Regions from separate parts of the Streptomyces sp. SS1-1 genome, predicted to be linked through region 2. Evidence: riboswitches for the same ligand, from Rfam matches in the RefSeq annotation. Region 2 holds a riboswitch; each other region holds the start of a gene.
What was found. A riboswitch is a leader RNA that binds a small molecule or an ion and turns the genes downstream of it on or off. The one in region 2 is predicted to bind cyclic di-AMP.
Positions count from the first base shown of each region.

Region 1: another riboswitch for cyclic di-AMP. It lies ahead of F8R89_RS26510 (M23 family metallopeptidase); the one in region 2 lies ahead of F8R89_RS20630 (transglycosylase SLT domain-containing protein).
Region 3: another riboswitch for cyclic di-AMP. It lies ahead of F8R89_RS21525 (C40 family peptidase); the one in region 2 lies ahead of F8R89_RS20630 (transglycosylase SLT domain-containing protein).
Region 4: another riboswitch for cyclic di-AMP. It lies ahead of F8R89_RS36590 (C40 family peptidase); the one in region 2 lies ahead of F8R89_RS20630 (transglycosylase SLT domain-containing protein).

Region 1 covers NZ_WBXN01000004.1:5,475,882-5,481,009, reverse strand. The annotation lists gene F8R89_RS26520 (HPr family phosphocarrier protein) at 114-395, shown strand; gene F8R89_RS26515 (GntR family transcriptional regulator) at 597-1,292, opposite strand; gene F8R89_RS26510 (M23 family metallopeptidase) at 1,477-2,262, opposite strand; cyclic di-AMP (ydaO/yuaA leader) riboswitch at 2,275-2,438, opposite strand; gene F8R89_RS26505 (M16 family metallopeptidase) at 2,640-4,028, opposite strand; gene F8R89_RS26500 (M16 family metallopeptidase) at 4,025-5,128, opposite strand, start outside.
Region 2 covers NZ_WBXN01000004.1:4,185,660-4,190,787, reverse strand. The annotation lists gene F8R89_RS20640 (LolA family protein) at 1-94, opposite strand, end outside; gene F8R89_RS20635 (polyprenyl synthetase family protein) at 484-1,494, opposite strand; cyclic di-AMP (ydaO/yuaA leader) riboswitch at 2,224-2,397, shown strand; gene F8R89_RS20630 (transglycosylase SLT domain-containing protein) at 2,405-3,145, shown strand; gene F8R89_RS20625 (HAD family hydrolase) at 3,190-4,017, opposite strand; gene fahA (fumarylacetoacetase) at 4,375-5,128, shown strand, end outside.
Region 3 covers NZ_WBXN01000004.1:4,357,375-4,362,502, forward strand. The annotation lists gene F8R89_RS21515 (tellurite resistance/C4-dicarboxylate transporter family protein) at 1-31, opposite strand, end outside; gene F8R89_RS21520 (MOSC domain-containing protein) at 152-694, opposite strand; gene F8R89_RS21525 (C40 family peptidase) at 736-1,890, opposite strand; cyclic di-AMP (ydaO/yuaA leader) riboswitch at 1,899-2,058, opposite strand; gene pcrA (DNA helicase PcrA) at 2,401-4,884, shown strand; gene F8R89_RS21535 (M23 family metallopeptidase) at 4,974-5,128, opposite strand, start outside.
Region 4 covers NZ_WBXN01000004.1:814,714-819,841, reverse strand. The annotation lists gene F8R89_RS04765 (MFS transporter) at 1-51, shown strand, start outside; gene tgmA (putative ATP-grasp-modified RiPP) at 202-393, shown strand; gene tgmB (ATP-grasp ribosomal peptide maturase) at 409-1,368, shown strand; gene F8R89_RS36590 (C40 family peptidase) at 1,472-3,409, opposite strand; cyclic di-AMP (ydaO/yuaA leader) riboswitch at 3,418-3,588, opposite strand; gene paaA (1,2-phenylacetyl-CoA epoxidase subunit PaaA) at 3,857-4,834, shown strand; gene paaB (1,2-phenylacetyl-CoA epoxidase subunit PaaB) at 4,831-5,124, shown strand.

The sequences.
Region 1 (5,128 bases), 1.3 Mb from region 2:
CGTCCGGCGGGGTGCGGCGGTCGTCGAGGCAGGGGCGCGCGGGCCGTTCCATCGGGCGCCCCCAATGTGTGAAACTGGTCTAGACAACCCTGAACACCGAAGGGCAGCAACACATGGCTGAGCGCCGCGTCAACGTCGGCTGGGCCGAGGGTCTCCACGCCCGCCCCGCCTCCATCTTCGTCCGGGCCGCCACGGCCACAGGCGTCCCGGTGACCATCGCCAAGGCCGACGGCAACCCCGTCAACGCGGCCTCGATGCTGGCGGTCCTGGGCCTGGGCGCCCAGGGCGGCGAGGAGATCGTCCTCGCCTCCGACGCCGAGGGTGCGGACGCCGCCCTCGACCGTCTGGCCAAGCTGGTCGCCGAGGGCCTCGAGGAACTGCCCGAGACGGTCTGAGTGGCCCGAGCGGGTCTCCCGCACGGCACGGAAGCCGCGTCCGCCTTTCCGGCGGGCGCGGCTTCGTCTTTCCGGGCCGGGCTCGCGTGGAATTTCACGGCGGCGGCGCCACGACGGCACCTGAATTACCCCGGACAGTCAAAAAAGGGCAGCATGAATGCGCCGCCCCGGAATTGCTCTTCTTTGTATACGGCGCCTGTGTTAATTCCGCAGGCTCGGCATGTTTACGGCATGTTGCGAATTCCTCACACGCTCCGCGCGCTCGCCCCCGGAGCCGAAGCGCAGCCGGTGCGCGGACAGCCCGCGCTCGGTGTGCAGGGCGGTGAGCGCGCGGGCGCGTTCGCCGTCGCCGCGCGCCACCGCGTCCACGATCGCGCCGTGCTCCGCCCAGGACTCCACGGGGTCGGCGGACGCCTCCACGGCGTACATCCAGGCGATCTTGTGCCGCAGCTGGGTCAGCGTCGAGGTGAGCGCGGTGCTGCCCGAGGCCTGGGCCAGCGTCTCGTGGAACCAGCCGCCCAGCGAGCGCAGATCCTCGCTGTTGCCCCGCCTGGCCCGCTCCTGACCCAGCCTGACCAGGCCCCGCAGCACCTTCAGATGGGCCTCGGTGCGCCGCTGGGCGGCCCGTGCGGCGCCGAGCGGCTCCAGCAGGGTGCGCATCTCCAGGACGTCGGCCGCCTCCTGCTCGGTGGGCTCGGCCACGCACGCGCCCGCGTGCCGTCGGGTCACGACGAAGCCCTCCGCCTCCAGGGTGCGCAGCGCCTCGCGCACGGGGACACGGGAGACGCCGTAGCGGCGGGCGAGGACCTCCTCCGTGAGCCGGCCGCCGCGCTCCAGGACACCGGCGACGATGTCGTCCCGGATCGCGGTGCACACCGAGTGCGCCGGAATACGCATGCCGACCTCCGCCTTAATCCCCGTGAAACGTCGACGAATGACGTGTGTTCAGCGACTCTATGGCAAGAAGCGTGAATTTCCGACGGCGGGCCGGAATCCATGGATATTTTTTGGACAGTCCTTGTCCAGAAAGACCGAAAGCCCCGGCTCGGGAGCCGGGGCCACGTTAAGGCGGACGGGCGCGTCAGAGCGCGACGCCGTGCGAGCGCAGATAGCCGACCGGGTCGATGTCGGAGCCGTACTCGGCGGTGGTGCGCGCCTCGAAGTGCAGATGCGGGCCCGTGACGTTGCCGGTGGCGCCGGACAGGCCGATCTGCTGGCCGGGGGTGACCGTCTGGCCCACCGAGACGCCGATCGACGACAGGTGCCCGTACTGGGTGTAGGTGCCGTCGTTCATCTTGATCACGACGTTGTTGCCGTAGGCCCCGCCCCAGCCGGCCTCGACGACGGTGCCGGCGCCGACCGCGTGCACCGAGGTGCCGCTGGCGGCGTGGAAGTCGATGCCGGTGTGGCTGCCGGAGGACCAGAGGCCACCGCCGGACTGGTAGGAGGTCGACACGTACGACCCGGCGATCGGGGCGACGTAGGACAGCAGGCGCTTGCGCTCGGCCTCCCGCGCGGCGCGCTCCTTGGCCTCCCGCTCCTGCTTGGCCTTCTCGGCGGCCTTGTGGCGCGCGGCCTCCTGGGCGGCCTGCTTGAGGGCCGCGGCCTCGGCGGCGGCCCGCTCCTGGGCGGCGGCCTGCGCGTCGATCTGGGTGGCGATGGAGTCCTCGACGGCGACGACCGGGATGAGACCGGTCTGCTCCGCGGCGGGCTCGGCGGCCAGCGCGGGGGCGGCGAGGGTGCCCACGACGCCGGTGGCGGTGAGGGCGGCGACACCGGCCGCACGGGCCGTGGTGCGCTCGAACCGGCCGGGCTTGCGGTGCTTCCCGGAGGGGCGGTTCTTCCCCGTGGCGCAGCTGAACGCCATGTGGTGGCTGGTCCTTTCCTTCCCTCTCGCCTACCGGGTTAGCTGACGGGTTCGGAGCAGGAAGGTCTCCTACGGACCCCCTCGCGGCTGCGCGGGCGTCCGATTCACCCCAGGGACTGCGGTGGGTCCCCGGCTCCCCTGGCTCGCGCCATACGGGGACTCGGCGATGACTGTCCGGTGCCGCGGGCGCGGCGCACTGCCTGACGAACAGCCCGGAAGACGCTAAGCGGGACAGTGTTCAATTCCCAAACGGAACGCGGCTTTTGTAGCGCATCCCACAGGGCAGACAGGCCGCCTCCGCCCCAATTCGGGCATAAGGGAGCCCTGGTGACGTTGCCGTCACCAGGGCTCCCCCGCGCGCGGGACGGGCCGGTGCTCTAGTCGGCCGTCACGACGGTGACTTCGCCGATGCCGAGGGCCTCGACGGGCTCCCGGATCGCCGACGCGTCGCCGACGAGGACCGTGACGAGACGGTCCGCCGGGAAGGCGCTGACGACCGCGGCGGTGGCCTCGACGGTGCCGGTGGCGGCGAGCTGCTGGTACAGCGTCGCCTGGAAGTCGTCGGGGAGGTGCTGCTCCACCTGGTCGGCCAGCGTGCTCGCCACGGCGGCGGCCGTCTCGTACTTCAGCGGCGCCACCCCGACCAGGTTCTGCACGGCGAAGTCCCGCTCGGCGTCGGTGAGTCCGTCGGCGGCGATCCCGCGCAGGACGGTCCACAGGTCGTCCAGGGCGGGGCCGGTGTTGGGCGTGTCGACGGAGCCGGTGATGGCGAGCATCGAGGCGCCGGTGCCGTCCGGCGCGGAGCGCAGGACCTGCCCGAACGCCCGCACGCCGTAGGTATAGCCCTTCTCCTCGCGCAGGACCTTGTCCAGCCGGGAGGTGAGCGTGCCGCCGAGGCAGTACGTGCCGAGGACCTGCGCCGGCCACACGCGGTCGTGCCGGTCGGGGCCGATCCGGCCGATCAGCAGCTGCGTCTGCACGGCTCCGGGGCGGTCCACGATGACGACCCGCCCGGTGTCGTCCGCGGTGACCGGCGGGACGGGCCGCGGCTCGGCCTGCGAACCGGTCCAGGCGCCCAGGCTGTCGCCCAGCAGGGCGTCCAGGTCGACGCCGGTCAGGTCGCCGACGACCACGACCGTGGAGGTGGCGGGGCGCACATGCCGCTCGAAGAACGCGCGTACGGCCGCGGAGTCGATGCCGGCGACGGTCTCCTCGGTGCCCTGGCGGGGGCGGGACATGCGCGAGGACGCCGGGAACAGCTGCCGGGACAGCTCCTTGGCCGCCCGGCGCGACGGGTTCGCCAGCTCGTGCGGGATCTCGTCGAGGCGGTTGCGCACCAGGCGCTCCACCTCGGCGTCGGCGAACAGCGGCGCCCTGAGCGCGTCGGCGAGCAGGTCCAGCGCCTTCGGCAGCCGGGAGACCGGCACCTCCAGGCTGACCCGGACGCCGGGGTGGTCGGCGTACGCGTCGAGGGTGGCGCCGCAGCGCTCCAGCTCGGCCGCGTACTCCTCGGCGGTGTGCTTGTCGGTGCCCTCGGACAGGGCGCGCGCCATGATCGTGGCGATGCCGTCCAGGCCCGCGGGCTCGGCGTCGAGCGGCGTGTCGAGGAGGACCTCGACGGCGACGACCTGCTGGCCGGGGCGGTGGCAGCGCAGGACCGTCAGGCCGTTGTCCAGGGTGCCGCGCTCGGGGGCCGGGAACGCCCAGGGCCGGGGCGCGCCGGCCTGGGGCTGCGGGTGGAACTCCATGCTCGCGAGTTCGGTCACTGCGCCGACTCCTCGTTCTCGTCGGTGGTCTCGTCGGCCTCGGCGGCGGTCGGCTCGTACACGAGCACCGCGCGGTTGTCCGGGCGCAGCCGGGCCTGGGCGACCGCCTGCACCTCCTCGGCGGTGACGTCGAGCACGCGCTGCACGGCGGTGAAGGCGAGCTGCGGGTCGCCGAACAGGACGGCGTACCGGCACAGTTCGTCGGCGCGGCCGGCGCAGGTGCCGAGCCGGTCCAGCCACTCGCGCTCCAGCTGGGCCTGCGCGCGTTCCATCTCCTCGGCGGTGGGGCCCTCCGCGGCGAAGCGGGCGAGCTCCTCGTCGACGGCGGCCTCGATCACCGGCACCTCGACGTCACCGGAGGTCTTCACGTCCAGCCAGCCGAGGGAGGGCGCGCCCGCCAGGCGCAGCAGGCCGAAACCGGCCGCCACGGCCGTACGGTCGCGCCGCACGAGCCGGTTGTAGAGGCGGGAGGACTCGCCGCCGCCGAGGACCGTCAGCGCCAGGTCGGCGGCGTCGCACTCGCGCGTGCCGTCGCTCGGCAGGCGGTAGGCGGCCATCATCGCGCGCGCGGGGACGTTCTCCTCGACGACCTCGCGCAGCTCCTCGCCGATGACGTCGGGCAGCGAGCCGTCCCGCGGGGCCGGCTTGCCGTCGTGCGCCGGGATGGAGCCGAAGTACTTCTCGACCCAGGCCAGCGTCTGCTCCGGGTCGATGTCGCCGACGATCGACAGCACGGCGTTGTTCGGCGCGTAGTAGGTGCGGAAGAACGCGCGCGCGTCCTCCAGGCTCGCCGCGTCGAGGTCGGCCATGGAGCCGATCGGCGTGTGGTGGTAGGGGTGCCCGTCGGGGTACGACATCGCGGTCAGGCGCTCGAAGGCGGTGCCGTACGGGACGTTGTCGTAGCGCTGGCGCCGCTCGTTCTTCACGACGTCGCGCTGGTTCTCCAGGCCCTCCTCGTCGAGCGCCACCAGGAGGCTGCCCATGCGGTCGGCCTCCAGCCAGAGCGCGAGCTCCAGCTGGTGGGCGGGCATGGTCTCGAAGTAGTTGGTGCGCTCGAAGCTGGTGGTGCCGTTCGGTGAGCCGCCCGCGCCCTGGACGAG
Region 2 (5,128 bases):
CCGGGACGACGTACCGAGCGGCCTTGCGCCGGCCCGCGCGCGGGTCGTCGCCCTCCCCCGCGGTCGTATTGTCGTCGACTTCGTACGGTGCCATGTGTGCCCTACCTCCGTCGTCGGCGGCGGCCGTCCGTTCGTCTGTCGCCCGCGAGTCTCACGACCCGGCAAGGTCCACCCCTGAGCCGCCATTCTCACCCGAATCGGTGAGGAGTGGTGTTTTCCGTGTGGTGTCCATCTGACCAAATCGGTCAGGAAGTTTCGTCAGCCTGCGGAGCCAACTCCGCGTACACCTGCGGTATGACGCCGGAGGGGTGGACGTCCCCCGACCCGTAGGGGTCAGGGGGTCGAGGGGCTGGGGCGGGGCGGGGCGAGGGGTGGGACGGGGCGAGGAACGGAGAAGCGGTGGCCGGGGCGAGGAACAGAGAAGCGGTGGCCGGGGCGAGGAGCGGAGAAGCGGTGGCCCGGGCGGCCGGCCGAGGGGGCGGCTCAGCCGGCGCGGTGCACCACGGCGTCGCACAGCTCCATCAGGGCGGCCTTCGCGTCGTTCTCCGGCAGGGGCGCCAGCGCGGCGCGCGCGTCCTCGGCGTAGCGGACCGTGTCCCGCCGGGCCTGCTCCAGCGCCGGGTGCTCCCGCAGGGCGGTCAGCGCCTCCGCGAGCCGGGCGTCGTCGCTCAGGTCGGAGGCCAGCAGCTCGCACAGGGCGATGTCCTCGGGCAGCCCCAGCCGCTCCGCGCGCTCCCGCAGCCGCAGCACCGGCAGGGTCGGGATGCCCTCGCGCAGATCCGTGCCGGGCGTCTTCCCGGACTCGTGGGAGTCGCTCGCGATGTCCAGGACGTCGTCCGCCAGCTGGAAGGCCACGCCGAGCCGCTCCCCGTACTGGGTGAGCACGTCGACCACGGTCTCGTCGGCGCCCGACATCATCGCCCCGAAGCGGCAGGACACCGCCACCAGCGACCCGGTCTTCCCGCTCAGCACGTCGAGGTAGTGCTCCACGGGGTCCCGGCCGTCCTGCGGTCCGGCCGTCTCCAGGATCTGGCCCGTGACCAGCCGCTCGAACGCCTCGGCCTGCACCCGGACCGCCTCGGGCCCGAGGTCGGCCAGGATGTGCGAGGCGCGCGCGAAGAGGAAGTCGCCGGTGAGGACCGCGACGGAGTTCCCCCAGCGGGTGTTCGCGCTGTCGACCCCGCGCCGGACCTCGGCCTCGTCCATCACGTCGTCGTGGTACAGCGTCGCCAGGTGGGTCAGCTCCACCACCACGGCCGACGGCACGATCCCCGGGGCGTACGGGTCACCGAAGCGCGCGGCGAGCATCACCAGCAGCGGCCGGAAGCGCTTCCCGCCCGCCCGCACCAGGTGCTGGGCGGCCCCGGTGATGAAGGGGACCTCACTCTTGGTGGCTTCGAGCAGTCCCTCCTCGACAGCCGCCAATCCGGCCTGGACATCGGCTTCCAGAGCCTGGTCCCGCACGCTCAGCCCGAACGGCCCGACGACGGTCACGAGGGGTCTCCTGTCTGCTGGTGTCTTTCGGCTGGTTACACGGTTTGTCGATAGGTCGCTGCCATCACTCAAGTCAGCGTATCCGGTCACGTTTCGATCACCGATGCCGCCCACCCGTCCACCACGGCCGACTTCGGCCCACGGTCGGTATGTTTTTTGATCACCCGATAAGGATGGACATTCATCGATTTATCGTCACGTCACCGTGGGTAGCCGACCCCTCGCCATCCCCTCTCGAATCGAATTCCGGTTCGACCCCTCGGGGCCGGCCCGGGGGTCCGCACGGCACCCCCGCCTCCGCCTACCCCGACCCGCCCTCCGGACGCCTCCACGCCCCCTCAACGAACGACACGAAGGGCGGGGTTCCTGCCCGGCAAAACGGACTCTCCGGAAGGAAGGGGGCAGATAGGTGCCGCGACGGCAGGCTCTCCACGGCCAGGCAATAACAGGGGAGTTGGATTCATTGCCCGATTTGCCGTTGTTGTGATCGCCGTGAGTTGGGTCACGCGGCCACCCGTCGACCCATCCCCCCGCCGGAGCCTCACGTCCCCTTGCCAGAAAAGCGAGTTGAGAATTGGCAACCGCAAAGGATCAAGCGCCCCATACGCCTCAGACCATGGTCAACTAGCACGTCAGGTGATTGCGGCCCTTGTTCCGGACATGTGCTCTCGCATACGTTCCCGCTCTGTCGGGCGGACGCCGAATCCTGCCGCCGCCCGAGTCATCCACCTACGCAACGCACCGCACGGCAGGAGCGGGGGACCCAGGTAAGTCGCCGTACCGCACGCCTCGATGGCGCACCGGAACGGCTAGGGGTGAAGTCGCGTCGTCCTACGGCGGTGTGACCGGGCATCTCCCGCCCGAACCCGACAGCTCACCTCGCAGGCGCCGGAGAGGAACGAACAGCGCCATGTCCCGAGGCAAGCACCGTCGCACCCGCACCAGCCCGTTCACCCGCCGCGTCATCGCCGCCGGAACCGGTACCGCCGCTCTCGCGCTCCCCCTGCTGAGCGCGACCACCGCGAGCGCCGCCGAGCCCGCCAAGGCCCCCACCGTGGCCAAGGTCGGCTCCGTCAGCTACACCACCAAGAAGGGCGACACCCTGTACGGGATCGCCGACCGGTACGACGCCCAGGGCGGCTGGCGTCAGCTCTACAAGGACAACCGCGCGGCCATCGGCGACAACCCCCGGCTGATCCACCCGGGTGTCGACCTGAAGGTCCGGGCCACGAAGAAGGCCGCGCCGGCGAAGGCCAAGGCGAACACGGCGTCCGCCCCCGTCAAGAAGTCCGCCGTCGCCCAGGCCACCCAGGCCTCCGTGAAGACGTACGCGGACAACCTCGACGGCTGGATCCGTGAGGCGCTCGACATCATGGCGCAGAAGGGGATCCCCGGTTCCTACGAGGGCATCCACCGCAACGTCATGCGCGAGTCGTCGGGCAACCCGGCCGCCATCAACAACTGGGACTCCAACGCCGTGGCGGGCACCCCGTCCAAGGGCCTCCTCCAGGTCATCGACCCGACCTTCGCGACGTACCACGTGCCGGGCACCGCGTACGACCCGTTCGACCCGGTCGCGAACATCACGGCCGCCTGCAACTACGCGGCCGCGCGCTACGGCTCGATCGACAACGTGAACGGCCCCTACTGAGCCCTCCGAGCACCCTCGGCCCTCTGGGCCTTCCGAGTCCCCTACTAGGGGAACTCGGCCAGGCTGCGGGCGAACAGTCTCTCGAGGACGACGGCGATGCCGTCGTCCTCGTTGGACAAGGTGACCTCGTCCGCGACCGCCTTGAGTTCGGGGTGCGCGTTGGCCATCGCCACCCCGTGCGCGGCCCAGTCGAACATGGGGATGTCGTTGGGCATGTCCCCGAACGCGATGGTCTCGTGCGGGCCCAGGCCGAGATGCTCGGCGGCGAGCGCGAGGCCCGTCGCCTTCGTGATGCCGCATGGCTGGAGTTCGACGGTCCCCGGCCCCGACATGGTGACCGTCGCCAGCGAACCCACCACCGCGCGGGCCGTCGCCGCCAACTCGTCGTCCGACAGCGTCGGATGGCGCAGCAGCACCTTGCTGATCGGCTCGCACCACAGGTCGTCGCGGTGCCGCACCCGCACGGCCGGCAGGGTCGGGTGGGGCATCAGATAGCCCGGTTCGATGAGCGTGAGCCCGTCGACCCCGTCCTGGTCGACCGCCGCGTACACCTGCCCCACCTCGGCCTCGATCTTGCCGAGGGCGGTCTCCGCCAGGTCCCGCTCCAGGGTGATGGACCACAGCAGCCGGTCCCGCCCGGCGTCGTACAACTGCGCGCCCTGCCCGCACACCGCCAGCCCCCGGCTGCCCATGACGTCCAGGAGGGGCCGCACCCGGGGTGCCGGCCGTCCCGTCACCACGAGGTGCTGGGCACCGGCCACCGCCGCCTGCGCGAGTGCCGCGAGGGACCGGTCGGAGAGCGTGTCGTCACCTCGGAGGAGGGTCCCGTCCAGGTCAGTGGCGATGAGTGAATATGCGATCGGTGCGGCCATGATCAGAGAATACGGACAGGAAGCCCCCTCGACTCGACCTGAACCGGACGGCTGCTCTGTTCACATGAGTTGACACCCGTTCCGGTCCCACTTGTGTCCGAGCCCGCACAACTCGCGCCCGTTTATGGCGGTTTCGCCCTTGGGGGATCCTCGGAGGCTGTACGGACGCCGAGTTGGCACCGTCCGACCGGTGACGGGGACGCGGTGAACGGGCGGCAGGGGGACGGCCCACCGCGGCGACCTGGGGGAAGCCGATCGCCTGCCCGGAGGATTCACCCTGCCCAAGACCACCACCTCACCCGTAACGTGGGCCCGACCACATGGCTTACGGAGCGTATGAGAGTGAGGCAGTACCCCATGCCCCCCTTCGATCTCCCCGAGGGCGACCCCTTCGGCGCGCACAACCTTCCGTACGGCGTCTTCTCCCTCCCGGGCCCGGACTCCGCGCGCCGGGTGGGCGTCCGGCTCGGCGACCACGTCCTCGACGCGGGCAGGGCCGCCCAGGCGCTCGACTCGCCGTACGCCCCGCTGCTCGCCCAGGAGTCGCTGAACCCGCTGCTCGCCGCGGGCCGCACCACCTGGTCCGACGTACGGCGGGCGCTGACCGCCTGGGTGACGGTGCCGGCGCACCAGGAGGCCATCGCGGACCTGTTCCACCCGCTCTCCTCCGTGACGCTGCACCTCCCGTTCGACGTCGCGGACTACGTCGACTTCTACGCCTCCGAGAACCACGCGCGGAACGTCGGCCGGATCTTCCGCCCGGACGCCGAGGACTCCCTCACCCCCAACTGGAAGCACCTGCCGATCGGCTACCACGGCCGCTCCGGCACGGTCGTCGTCTCCGGCACGGACGTCGTACGGCCCTCGGGCCAGCGCAAGGCGCCGACCGACCCGGCCCCCGTCTTCGGCCCGTCCGTCCGCCTGGACATCGAGGCCGAGGTCGGCTTCGTCGTCGGCAAGCCGTCCGCGATGGGCGCGCCGGTCCCGCTGGCCGACTTCCGGGAGCACGTCTTCGGCCTGTGCCTGCTCAACGACTGGTCGGCGCGTGACATCCAGGCGTGGGAGTACGTCCCCCTCGGCCCGTTCCTCGGCAAGTCCTTCGCCACGTCGG
Region 3 (5,128 bases), 170 kb from region 2:
GGGACGCGGACGCGGGTGTGGCGGCGGGCATGGGCCGATGCTAAGGAGCACGGCACCGGCGTGCGGGTGGGGGCGCGCGCGGGGGGTGGGTGAATCGGCGGCCCGTGCGGCCCGGGGAGCCGGACGCGCCGACGCCCCCCGGGGCCGTCCCTCAGACGCGGTCCAGCGGCCGGTGCGGTCCGTCCGGCAGCTCCACCTCGATCGTGTCGCCGGGGCGGACCACCCCGCCCTCCGCGACGACACCCATGATCCCGGCCCTGCGCACGAGGCGGCCGGCCTCGTCACGGCTCACGACCTGCTTGAGCAGCCCGTCCTGGAAGCGGTCGATCTGCAGGCACGGGTTCCGCAGCCCGGTGACCTCGACCACGGCCTCGGCGCCGATGCGCAGCAGCGTGCCCACCGGAAGACCGAGCAGGTCCAGGCCGCGCGTGGTGACGTTCTCGCCGAGCTCGCCGGGCGCCACCCGGAAGCCGGCCCCGGCGAGCTCGGCGAAGAGCTCCTCGTGGATGAGGTGCACCTGGCGCAGGTTCGGCTGCGTGGGGTCCTGGGCGACCCGCGAGCGGTGCTTCACCGTGACCCCCGCGTGGACGTCGCCGTCCACCCCCAGGCCGGTCAGCAGCGTGACGCTCTCCCGGTTCGGCTTCGTGAACGAGTACGCCTCGTTCCTGCTGACCGCCGTCACGACCCCCGTCATGGACACGTGTCCCTCTCCTCCGCCCGGCTCCCGCCCGCCCGTCACGCCGGACGGACCACGCTGTGGATCGCCGACTCGCCGTCATAGTAGATCGACTCCTCGCGGACGTACGCGCCGGGCTTCGGGGCGTGGATCATCATGCCGTTGCCGATGTAGAGGCCCACGTGCGTGACGTCGTCGTAGAAGAAGACCAGGTCACCGGGCTGGGCGCTGGACACGGGGACCGTCGTGCCCGCGTTGACCTGGTCGTAGGTGACGCGCGGGATGTCGACGCCGGCGGCCTTCCAGGCGGCCTGGGTGAGCCCGGAGCAGTCGTAGGAGTCGGGGCCGGTGGCGCCCCAGACGTACGGCTTGCCGATCTGGGTGCGGGCGAAGGACAACGCCTTCTCGGCCTTCGTGGCGTACGACCCGTCCGGGGCGGTGGCGCCCTGTTCCTGCCCGCCCTGCTCCTGCTGCTGCGCGGCCTCCTCGCGTTCGCGCTCGGCCTCCGCCTGCTGCTGCCGGGCCAGCTCCTCGGCCTTGCGGGCGGCCTCCGCCTGCTTGCGCTTCTCGATCGCGGCGAGGCGGGCTTTCTCCTGCGCGGTCAGCTCGGACAGCAGCCGGCGCGCGTCCGCGAGCTTCTTCTGGACGGTCGACTTGGCGGTCCGCAGGTCGTTCTGCGACTCGGTGAGCGTCTCGAGGCTCCGCGTGGCCTCCTGCCGCTTCTTCATCGTCGCGGACTGCTCGGTGAAGTACTCGTCGACCGACTGCTTCTGACGTCCCGTCATACGGTTCATCAGCTGGGACTGGTCGAAGTAGTCCTGGGGCGTGTCCGCGAGCAGGAACGTCGCGGTGTCCGGGGCGGCGGCACCGGTGCGGTACTGGGCGGCGGCGTTGCGCCCCAGCTCCTCGCGCGCGTCGTTGAGCTTCTGCGTGCGCCGGGCGACGTCGTCGAGGAGGGTGTCGACGCGCTTGCGCTGCTTGGTCGTCTTCTCCTTGGCCGCGTTGTACTTCTCGGTGGCCGACTCCGCCTGGCGGTAGAGGTCGTCGACCTTCTTCTCGACCTCTTCGAGGCTCGGCCGGTCGTCGGCGGACGGGCTCGCCTGGGCCGTCTGGGACAGCAGGGCCACGGAGGTGAGGGCCGCGGTGGCCAGCGCGGGGGTCCGTATGCCTGCCACGCGCGTGCTGGAGGGACGCGACTTGCGGTGCGACGCCAAGGGAGGCGACTCCTTCCATGCTCCGCCTGCCGAGTTAGCTGTCGGGTTCGGGCGGGTGGTTCGGAAGGGTTGCCCTACGGCCGCTCCCCGGAGGGGAGGTCGGGCCGATTCACCCCAAGTTCGGTGGGTCCCCGGCTCCGGACGCTCCGGACTCGGCGGAGGCCGTGCGGCCCGGCGTCGTTCGCCGGTGGGGGTCGTACGGCCTGCCCGGCACGGTAGCCAACCGGTGTGGCCGCTGTGAAGGTTGATGTGCGATATGCCCGATACATTTTCGTGACCTTCGGTCAGGGGAGGGGGTGGAGGGGGATCGGGCGGGTGGCTGGTGCCGTCCTGATGCGGTCAGTCCCGTATGCGCGGGATGTGGCGGCATCGCATGATCTCCCCGAGCGATGTGTGGCGTGATGGGATGACTTCGTACCGTGACCGGGCGGCCGGGACGCCGGACCGGACGGTGTGATGTTCTCGAGGTGGCGGCCGGTTGTCGGTGGGGCCGCCTAGACTCGGAGAGCGATGAGCAGCCTCTTTGACGACAGCTTCCTGGCGGACCTCCAGGCCCCACGGGCCCACGGGGAAGAGCCCCCGCCACCGCCCGAGGTCGATCACACTCCGGAGTCGCTTCCGGACGATCTGTTCGGCGGGAAGTTCGACGTGCCGCCGGACCGCGACGCGTACTACCGCGACGGCGCCCCGCGCCCCGCCCTCGACGCCGCCGCGCTGCTGGAAGGCCTCAACGAGAACCAGCGCGCGGCCGTCGTCCACTCCGGCACCCCGCTGCTCATCGTGGCCGGAGCCGGGTCCGGCAAGACGCGTGTGCTCACGCACCGCATCGCGTACCTGCTCGGCGAGCGGAACGTGCACCCCGGCCAGATCCTGGCGATCACCTTCACCAACAAGGCCGCCGGCGAGATGAAGGAGCGCGTCGAGCAGCTCGTCGGACCGCGCGCCAACGCGATGTGGGTGATGACCTTCCACAGCGCCTGCGTCCGCATCCTGCGCCGCGAGAGCAAGAAGCTCGGGTTCACCTCGTCGTTCTCGATCTACGACGCCGCCGACAGCAAGCGGCTGATGGCGCTCGTCTGCCGGGACCTCGACCTCGACCCGAAGCGGTTCCCGCCCAAGTCGTTCAGCGCCAAGATCAGCAACCTGAAGAACGAGCTGATCGACGAGGAGGACTTCGCCGCCCAGGCCACCGACGGCTTCGAGAAGACCCTCGCCCAGGCGTACGCGCTCTACCAGTCGCGGCTGCGGGAGGCCAACGCCCTCGACTTCGACGACCTGATCATGACGACGGTCAACCTGCTGCGCGCCTTCCCCGACGTCGCCGAGCACTACCGCCGCCGGTTCCGGCATGTGCTGGTGGACGAGTACCAGGACACCAACCACGCGCAGTACGCCCTGGTCCGCGAGCTGGTCGGCACCTCCGAGCACCCCGTCGACGTACCGCCCGAGGCCGAGGTCCCGCCCGCCGAGCTGTGCGTGGTGGGCGACGCCGACCAGTCGATCTACGCCTTCCGCGGCGCCACCATCCGCAACATCCTCCAGTTCGAGGAGGACTACCCGGACGCGACGACGATCCTGCTGGAGCAGAACTACCGCTCCACGCAGACCATCCTCAGCGCCGCCAACGCCGTCATCGAGCGCAACGAGTCCCGCCGGCCCAAGAACCTGTGGACCAACGCGGGCGCCGGCGCGCGCATCACCGGCTACGTCGCCGACACCGAGCACGACGAGGCGCAGTTCGTCGCCGACGAGATAGACCGTCTGACCGACGCCGGGGAGGCGAAGGCCGGCGACGTCGCCGTCTTCTACCGGACGAACGCCCAGTCCCGTGTCTTCGAGGAAGTCTTCATCCGCGTCGGACTGCCGTACAAGGTCGTCGGCGGTGTGCGCTTCTACGAGCGCAAGGAGGTCCGGGACGTCCTGGCCTACCTGCGCGTCCTGGCCAACCCCGAGGACTCCGTCCCGCTGCGCCGCATCCTGAACGTCCCCAAGCGCGGCATCGGCGAGCGCGCCGAGGCCATGATCGACGCCCTGTCGCAGCGCGAGAAGATCAGCTTCCCGCAGGCCCTGCGCCGCGTCGACGAGGCGTACGGCATGGCCGCCCGGTCGACGAACGCCGTCAAGCGGTTCAACGCGCTGATGGAGGAGCTCCGCACGATCGTCGAGTCCGGCGCGGGCCCGGCGACGGTCCTGGAGGCCGTGCTGGAACGGACCGGCTATCTGGCCGAGTTGCAGTCCTCCACCGACCCGCAGGACGAGACCCGCATCGAGAACCTCCAGGAACTCGCGGCCGTCGCCCTGGAGTTCGAGCAGGAGGCGGCCGAGGGCGAGGAGTCCGGCGGGCTCGCCGCCTTCCTGGAGCGGGTCGCGCTCGTCGCCGACTCCGACCAGATCCCGGACGAGGAGGAGGACGGCTCCGGGGTCATCACCCTGATGACCCTCCACACCGCCAAGGGCCTGGAGTTCCCGGTCGTCTTCCTCACCGGCATGGAGGACGGCGTCTTCCCGCACATGCGCGCCCTCGGCCAGACCAAGGAGCTGGAGGAGGAGCGGCGGCTCGCGTACGTCGGCATCACGCGCGCGCGGGAGCGGCTGTACCTGACGCGCTCGGCGATGCGCAGCGCCTGGGGCCAGCCGTCGTACAACCCGCCCTCCCGGTTCCTTGAGGAGATCCCGCCCGCGCACGTGGACTGGAAGCGCAAGGGCGGGAGTTCGCCCCTGTCGTCCGGTCCCGCCTCCGGTGTGGCGGCGTCGCTGTCCTCGTCCCGCTCACGCTCCTCGGCGTCGGGCGCGTCCGGCTTCGCGACGCGGCGCACTTCGGAGAAGCCGATCCCGCAGCTGGCGGTGGGTGACCGGGTCACGCACGACCAGTTCGGCCTCGGCACCGTGATGGCCGTGAAGGGCACGGGCGCGAACGCCGAGGCGACGATCGACTTCGGCGACACCAAGCCGAAGCGGCTGCTGCTGCGGTACGCGCCGGTCGAGAAGCTGTAGCGCACGTCGCCGGACGCGAGTCGGCCCCCGTCGCCGGAAGGCGCGGGGGCCGCATTTCGTTCAGGTGCCGGCTTCGCCGGGCGGGTGTCCTACGAGGGGTCCAGGCCGTGGCTGCGCAGCCACGGCAGGGGGTCTATCGCCGAACCTCCGCCGGGCCGGACCTCGAAGTGCAGGTGCGGGCCCGTCGAGTTGCCCGAGTTGCCGGAGTACGCGATCGGGTCGCCGGCCTTGACGGTCGTACCGG
Region 4 (5,128 bases), 3.4 Mb from region 2:
CGGGCCTCGGACCTCGAACGCCTCCAGGGCGGCGGCGTGCCCGCGGCATAGACCACCCTGCGAGGGACCCCAACAGGGCGTCCGCGCCGCCCCGTTGGATGTGACGACGTTCACCCCCATGTGGCAGCACGTAGTGAATGCATTACACAACAGACGCGTAAGGGACGGTAGCGCAGGCATCACGCGACCGCGGAGGTTTCGATGCGACCTTTCACCCTGAACTACGCGTTCCCCAGAGGCGCCGCCCAGGCGCTGACGCCGTACCACTTCGACCCGGCCCGGCAGTTGAACATGCTGCCCGACGGGCGCCCGGCCGTCAGCGACCCGGATCTCCTGCTCGCCGCCGGCACGACGACGTCCACGGCCGGGTCCGCCACCCACTTCGACGACTGACGAACCGGCCGGCGCATGACGGTACTGATCCTCACGTCCGAGGAGGACGTGACCGCCGACATGGTGGTGAACGAACTGCACGCGACGGGGACGCCCGTGCTGCGGCTGGACCCCGCCGACCTGCCCGGCAAGGCCGTGCTGTCCGCGGACTACGCCCACGGTGACTTCGACGGGCATCTGTCGGTCAACGGGCATGTGCTGTCGATGGGCGGACTGCGCTCCATCTGGGTGCGCAGGCCAGGGGAGCCGGCCGCCCACGCGCCGGACCCGTCGCCCTGGCTGACCGCCGAGACCCGGCAGGCCCTGTACGGCATGCTGCACTCGGCCGCCGCCCGGTGGATGAACCATCCCCGCAACGCCGACCAGGCCCGCCTCAAGCCCTGGCAGTTGCGGCTCGGTCACCTCAGCGGATTCGCCGTGCCGCCCACGGTGTTCACGACGGCCCCGCGGCTGGCGCGCGCGTTCGTCGAGCAGCACAAGGAGGTCGTCGTGAAGTCCGCGTCCGGACCGCCGCCCGGGGAGCCGCCCCTGGCGCTGCCCACCACCCTGATCGGCCCTGACGCGGACTTCTCCGCCGTGGCGGCTGGTCCCGCCCTGCTGCAGCGGTACGTCCCCAAGCAGGCGGACATCCGGCTGACCTGCGTCGGCAGCAGACTGTTCGCCGCGCGCAAGACCGCCGAGCCCGACCAGATCGACGGACGGTACGGCGACACCGGGCACTTGTGGGAGCCGGTCCCGGTGCCGGACCGTATCGGCAAGTCGGTGCACGAGTACGTCACGCTGGCCGGACTGGCGTACGCCGCCTTCGACTTCGCGGAGGACGAGGACGGCATCTGGTGGTTCCTGGAGTGCAACCAGGGAGGCCAGTTCGGCTTCGTCGAGCTGGAGACCGGGCAGCCGATCGCGGCCGCGGTCGCCGACTGGCTGGCCCTGCGGCGCCGGTCCGAGCGGCGCGGCCCGGAAGGCCGCCACTGACCTCCTCCACGACCGCCGCAGGCGTCCCCCGACGGATCCGCCCCGCTCCGCCCCACCCGGTGGAGGCGGGGCGGTCGTCGTACGGCGCCGGAGTGACGCCGACTCAGGCGGGCCGGATCGCGCTGTGGATCGCGGCCTCTCCGGCGTACTGGACGGACTCCTCGCGGACGACGGTGCCGGGGCCCGGGGCATGGATCATCATGCCGTTCCCGGAGTAGATGCCGACGTGGCCCGCGTGGTACAGCACCAGGTCTCCGGGCTCCAGGTGGGTCAGGGCGACGCCCTGCCCCGCGGTGGCCTGCTCCTGGGCGGTACGGGGGAGGGCGATACCGGCGGCCTTCCAGGCGGCCTGGGTGAGTCCGGGGCCGTCGAAGGTGGTCGGACCGGTCGTACCCCAGACACAGGGCTTGCCGATCTGCGCCCGGGCGAACTCCAGCGCCCTCAGCGCCCGACTGTCCTGCGGCGCGGTGACGGGGGCGGCAGGGGCCGGGGCGGCGGCGGGGTAGCTGCCGGTCTGCGGGGCCGCCGGGAAGCTGCCGGTCCCCGTCGGGCTCGCCGCCGGGAAGCTCCCGGTCTGGGTGACGGCCGGGAAGCCGCCGGTCTGGTCGACCATGGGGATGCCGCCGGTCTGATCGACGGCCGGGAAGCTGCCGGTCTGAGCGGCCGTAGGGTAACTGGCCGCCTGCGCAACGGCCGGGACGCTTCCCGTCTGGTCGACGGCGGGATAGGCCCCGGTCTGGGCCGCCGCCGCGGGGTAGCCCCCGGTCTGCGAGGCCGCTGCGGGGTAGCCCCCCGTCTGCGGTGCCGAAGGCAAGCCCCCGGCCTGCGGGGCCGCCGCCGGGAAGCTCCCGGTCTGGGTGACGGTCGGGAAGCCACCGGTCTGGTCGACCATCGGGAAGCTGCCGGTCTGGCTGACGCCGGGGAAGCTGCCGGTCTGAGCGACGGCAGGGAAGCTGCCGGTCTGTGCCACGGCGGGGTAACTCCCCGTCTGTTCCACCGTGGGAAAGCTCCCCGTCTGCCCGACCACCGGAAAGCCCCCCGTCTGGCCGCCCCCGGCGAACCTGGCGCCCGCCCCCGCGAACCCGGCGTCCGCCCCGGCGAACCCGGCCTCCGCGCCAGCGAACCCCTGAGGGGCACTCAACTCCGCACCCAGCCCCAGCGCGGCGTCCGCCGGAGCCGTCGTCCCCGGAGGGACCGTCGTCATGTCGGCGGGGCTCTGCGCCTCCAGGGCGTCCCACCGGCTCTGCGCCGCGGGCGGGAACGGCGCCGGGGTGGCCGAGGGGGCCTCCAGCGCCGGGGTGGTGCGGCCGGCGCGTGCGGTCAGCAGCTCACGCGCCTGCGCCAGTTTGCGCTGGCTGCGCTCCTTGCTCGCGCGCAGCGTGGACCGCTGGTCCACCTCCGGCCGCGCGGTGGCCTGCGTCGGCGTCGGCGTCGGCGCCGGCAGGGCGAGGGCGCCGCCGGACCCGAGGGCAGGCGTACCCGACGCGGGCAGCGCCGCCACAGGACCCGCGGTCAGCTCACCCAGGGCCGCGGGACGGGCCGTACCGGCCGGCAACTCGGCGACCGGCGCGCCCGATCCGGCGGTCAGCTCCAGGGGGGCGGCGCGCCCGGATATCTCCCGCGCGCCGTCGCCGCCCGACGGGCGTGCGGACCGCGCCGGGGCGGACCGCTCCGGCGCCCGGTCCTTCGGCAGTACGGCCGGAACCGTCGGGCCCAGCTTGGAGCGGGCGACGTCGAACCACTGCCGGGCGACCTCGTCGAGCGCGGCCGAGCCCCGGCCGCCGTCACCGTCGCGCCCCGAGGCCGCCGGGGCGCCCACGCGGTTGCGCGGTCCCGTCGACGAGGCGCGGGTGGCGTTGAAGGTCCCGGTGTCGGTCTCGGCCCGGTCGTAGAGCGAGCTGACCCGCCGGCTGACCTCCTCGCGGCTCGGTCCCTCGTCCGCCTGGGCGGCACCTGCCGACTGGCCGAGCAGGGCCACCGAGGTGAGGGCTGCTGCCGAGGCGAGCGCGGAGTTGCGCATACCGGTGCGTTCCGGCGCCATGGGCGACGTGCTCCTTCCGTACTCCGCCTACCGAGTTAGCTGACGGGTTCGGGCGTTCGCGTCGGAAGGTGTGCCCTACGACCCGGCCCGTCACGGCCTCGGGTCGATTCACCCCATGGTTCGGTTGGGTCCCCGGCTCCGCGGCCCCGCAGGGCACGCCGACTCGGCGGAGGGCGCTCGTCCCGGCGGGGTTCGCCGGAGTTCAACGCGCGTCCTGAGCCAGTAACTTAGCCAACTTGTGTGCCTGCAGTGAAGATTGACGTGTGAAATGTCCGATACGTTTTTGTGACCTTCGACGCTGGGAATGGCGGCGGGGCCGCGCTGCGGCGCCACGCGCTCGCGTGAACACGGACGGTAGCCGTCCGGGTGCCCCGCAAAGCTCTTGCTCCGCTCGCCGAAACACGTCACACTGGTACCGAACGAATGGTCGGTTGGGAAGCGGGAGCGATGACGACCTCACACTCCACCGAGGCGCCCCCACAAGGGCCGCTTGAGGAGCACTTCGACGCGACGATCGCGCGCGACCAGCGCATCGAGCCGCGGGACTGGATGCCGGACGGCTACCGCAGCACGCTGATCCGGCAGATCGCGCAGCACGCCCACTCCGAGATCATCGGCATGCAGCCGGAGGGGGAGTGGATCACCAAGGCGCCCTCGCTGCGCCGCAAGGCGATCCTCTTCGCGAAGGTGCAGGACGAGGCCGGTCACGGCCTGTACCTGTACTCGGCCGCCGAGACCCTGGGCGCCGACCGCGCCGACCTGACCGACCGGCTCATCGAGGGCCGCCAGAAGTACTCCTCGATCTTCAACTACCCCACGACGACCTTCGCCGACGTCGGCGTGATCGGCTGGTTCGTGGACGGCGCCGCGATCTGCAACCAGGTGCCGCTGTGCCGCAGCTCCTACGGGCCGTACGCGCGCGCGATGGTGCGGATCTGCAAGGAGGAGTCGTTCCACCAGCGGCAGGGCTACGAGCTGCTGATGACGATGATGCGCGGCACCGAGGCCCAGCGGGAGATGGTCCAGGACGCCGTGAACCGCTGGTGGTGGCCCTCCCTGATGATGTTCGGCCCGCCCGACGACTCCTCGCCCAACTCCGCCCGCTCGATGGCCTGGAAGATCAAACGGCACAGCAACGACGAGCTGCGCCAGCGCTTCGTCGACATGACGGTCCCGCAGGCCGAGAAGCTCGGCGTCACCCTGCCCGACCCCGAGCTGCGCTGGAACGCCGAGCGCGGCCACCACGACTTCGGCACGCCCGACTGGGACGAGCTGATGCGGGTCATCAAGGGCGACGGCCCGTGCAACGCACAGCGGATGGAACGACGCAGGAGCGCCCACGAAGAGGGCGCCTGGGTGCGGGAGGCGGCCACCGCCCACGCGGCCAAGCAGGCCGCCCGCGCGGAGAAGGGAGCGGTGGCATGAGCACCGGAAAGCAGGACTGGCCGCTGTACGAGGTGTTCGTCCGGGGCAAGCGCGGGCTGAACCACGTCCACGTCGGCTCGCTGCACGCCGCCGACGACCGGATGGCGCTGACCCACGCCCGGGACCTCTACACCCGGCGCAACGAAGGCGTCAGCATCTGGGTCGTGCGCTCCGAGCACATCGCCGCCTCCACCCGCGACGAGAAGGACCCGTTCTTCGAGCCCAGCGCCGACAAGGTCTACCGCCACCCGACCTTCTACGACATCCCCGACGACGTCCCCCACATCTGAAGGA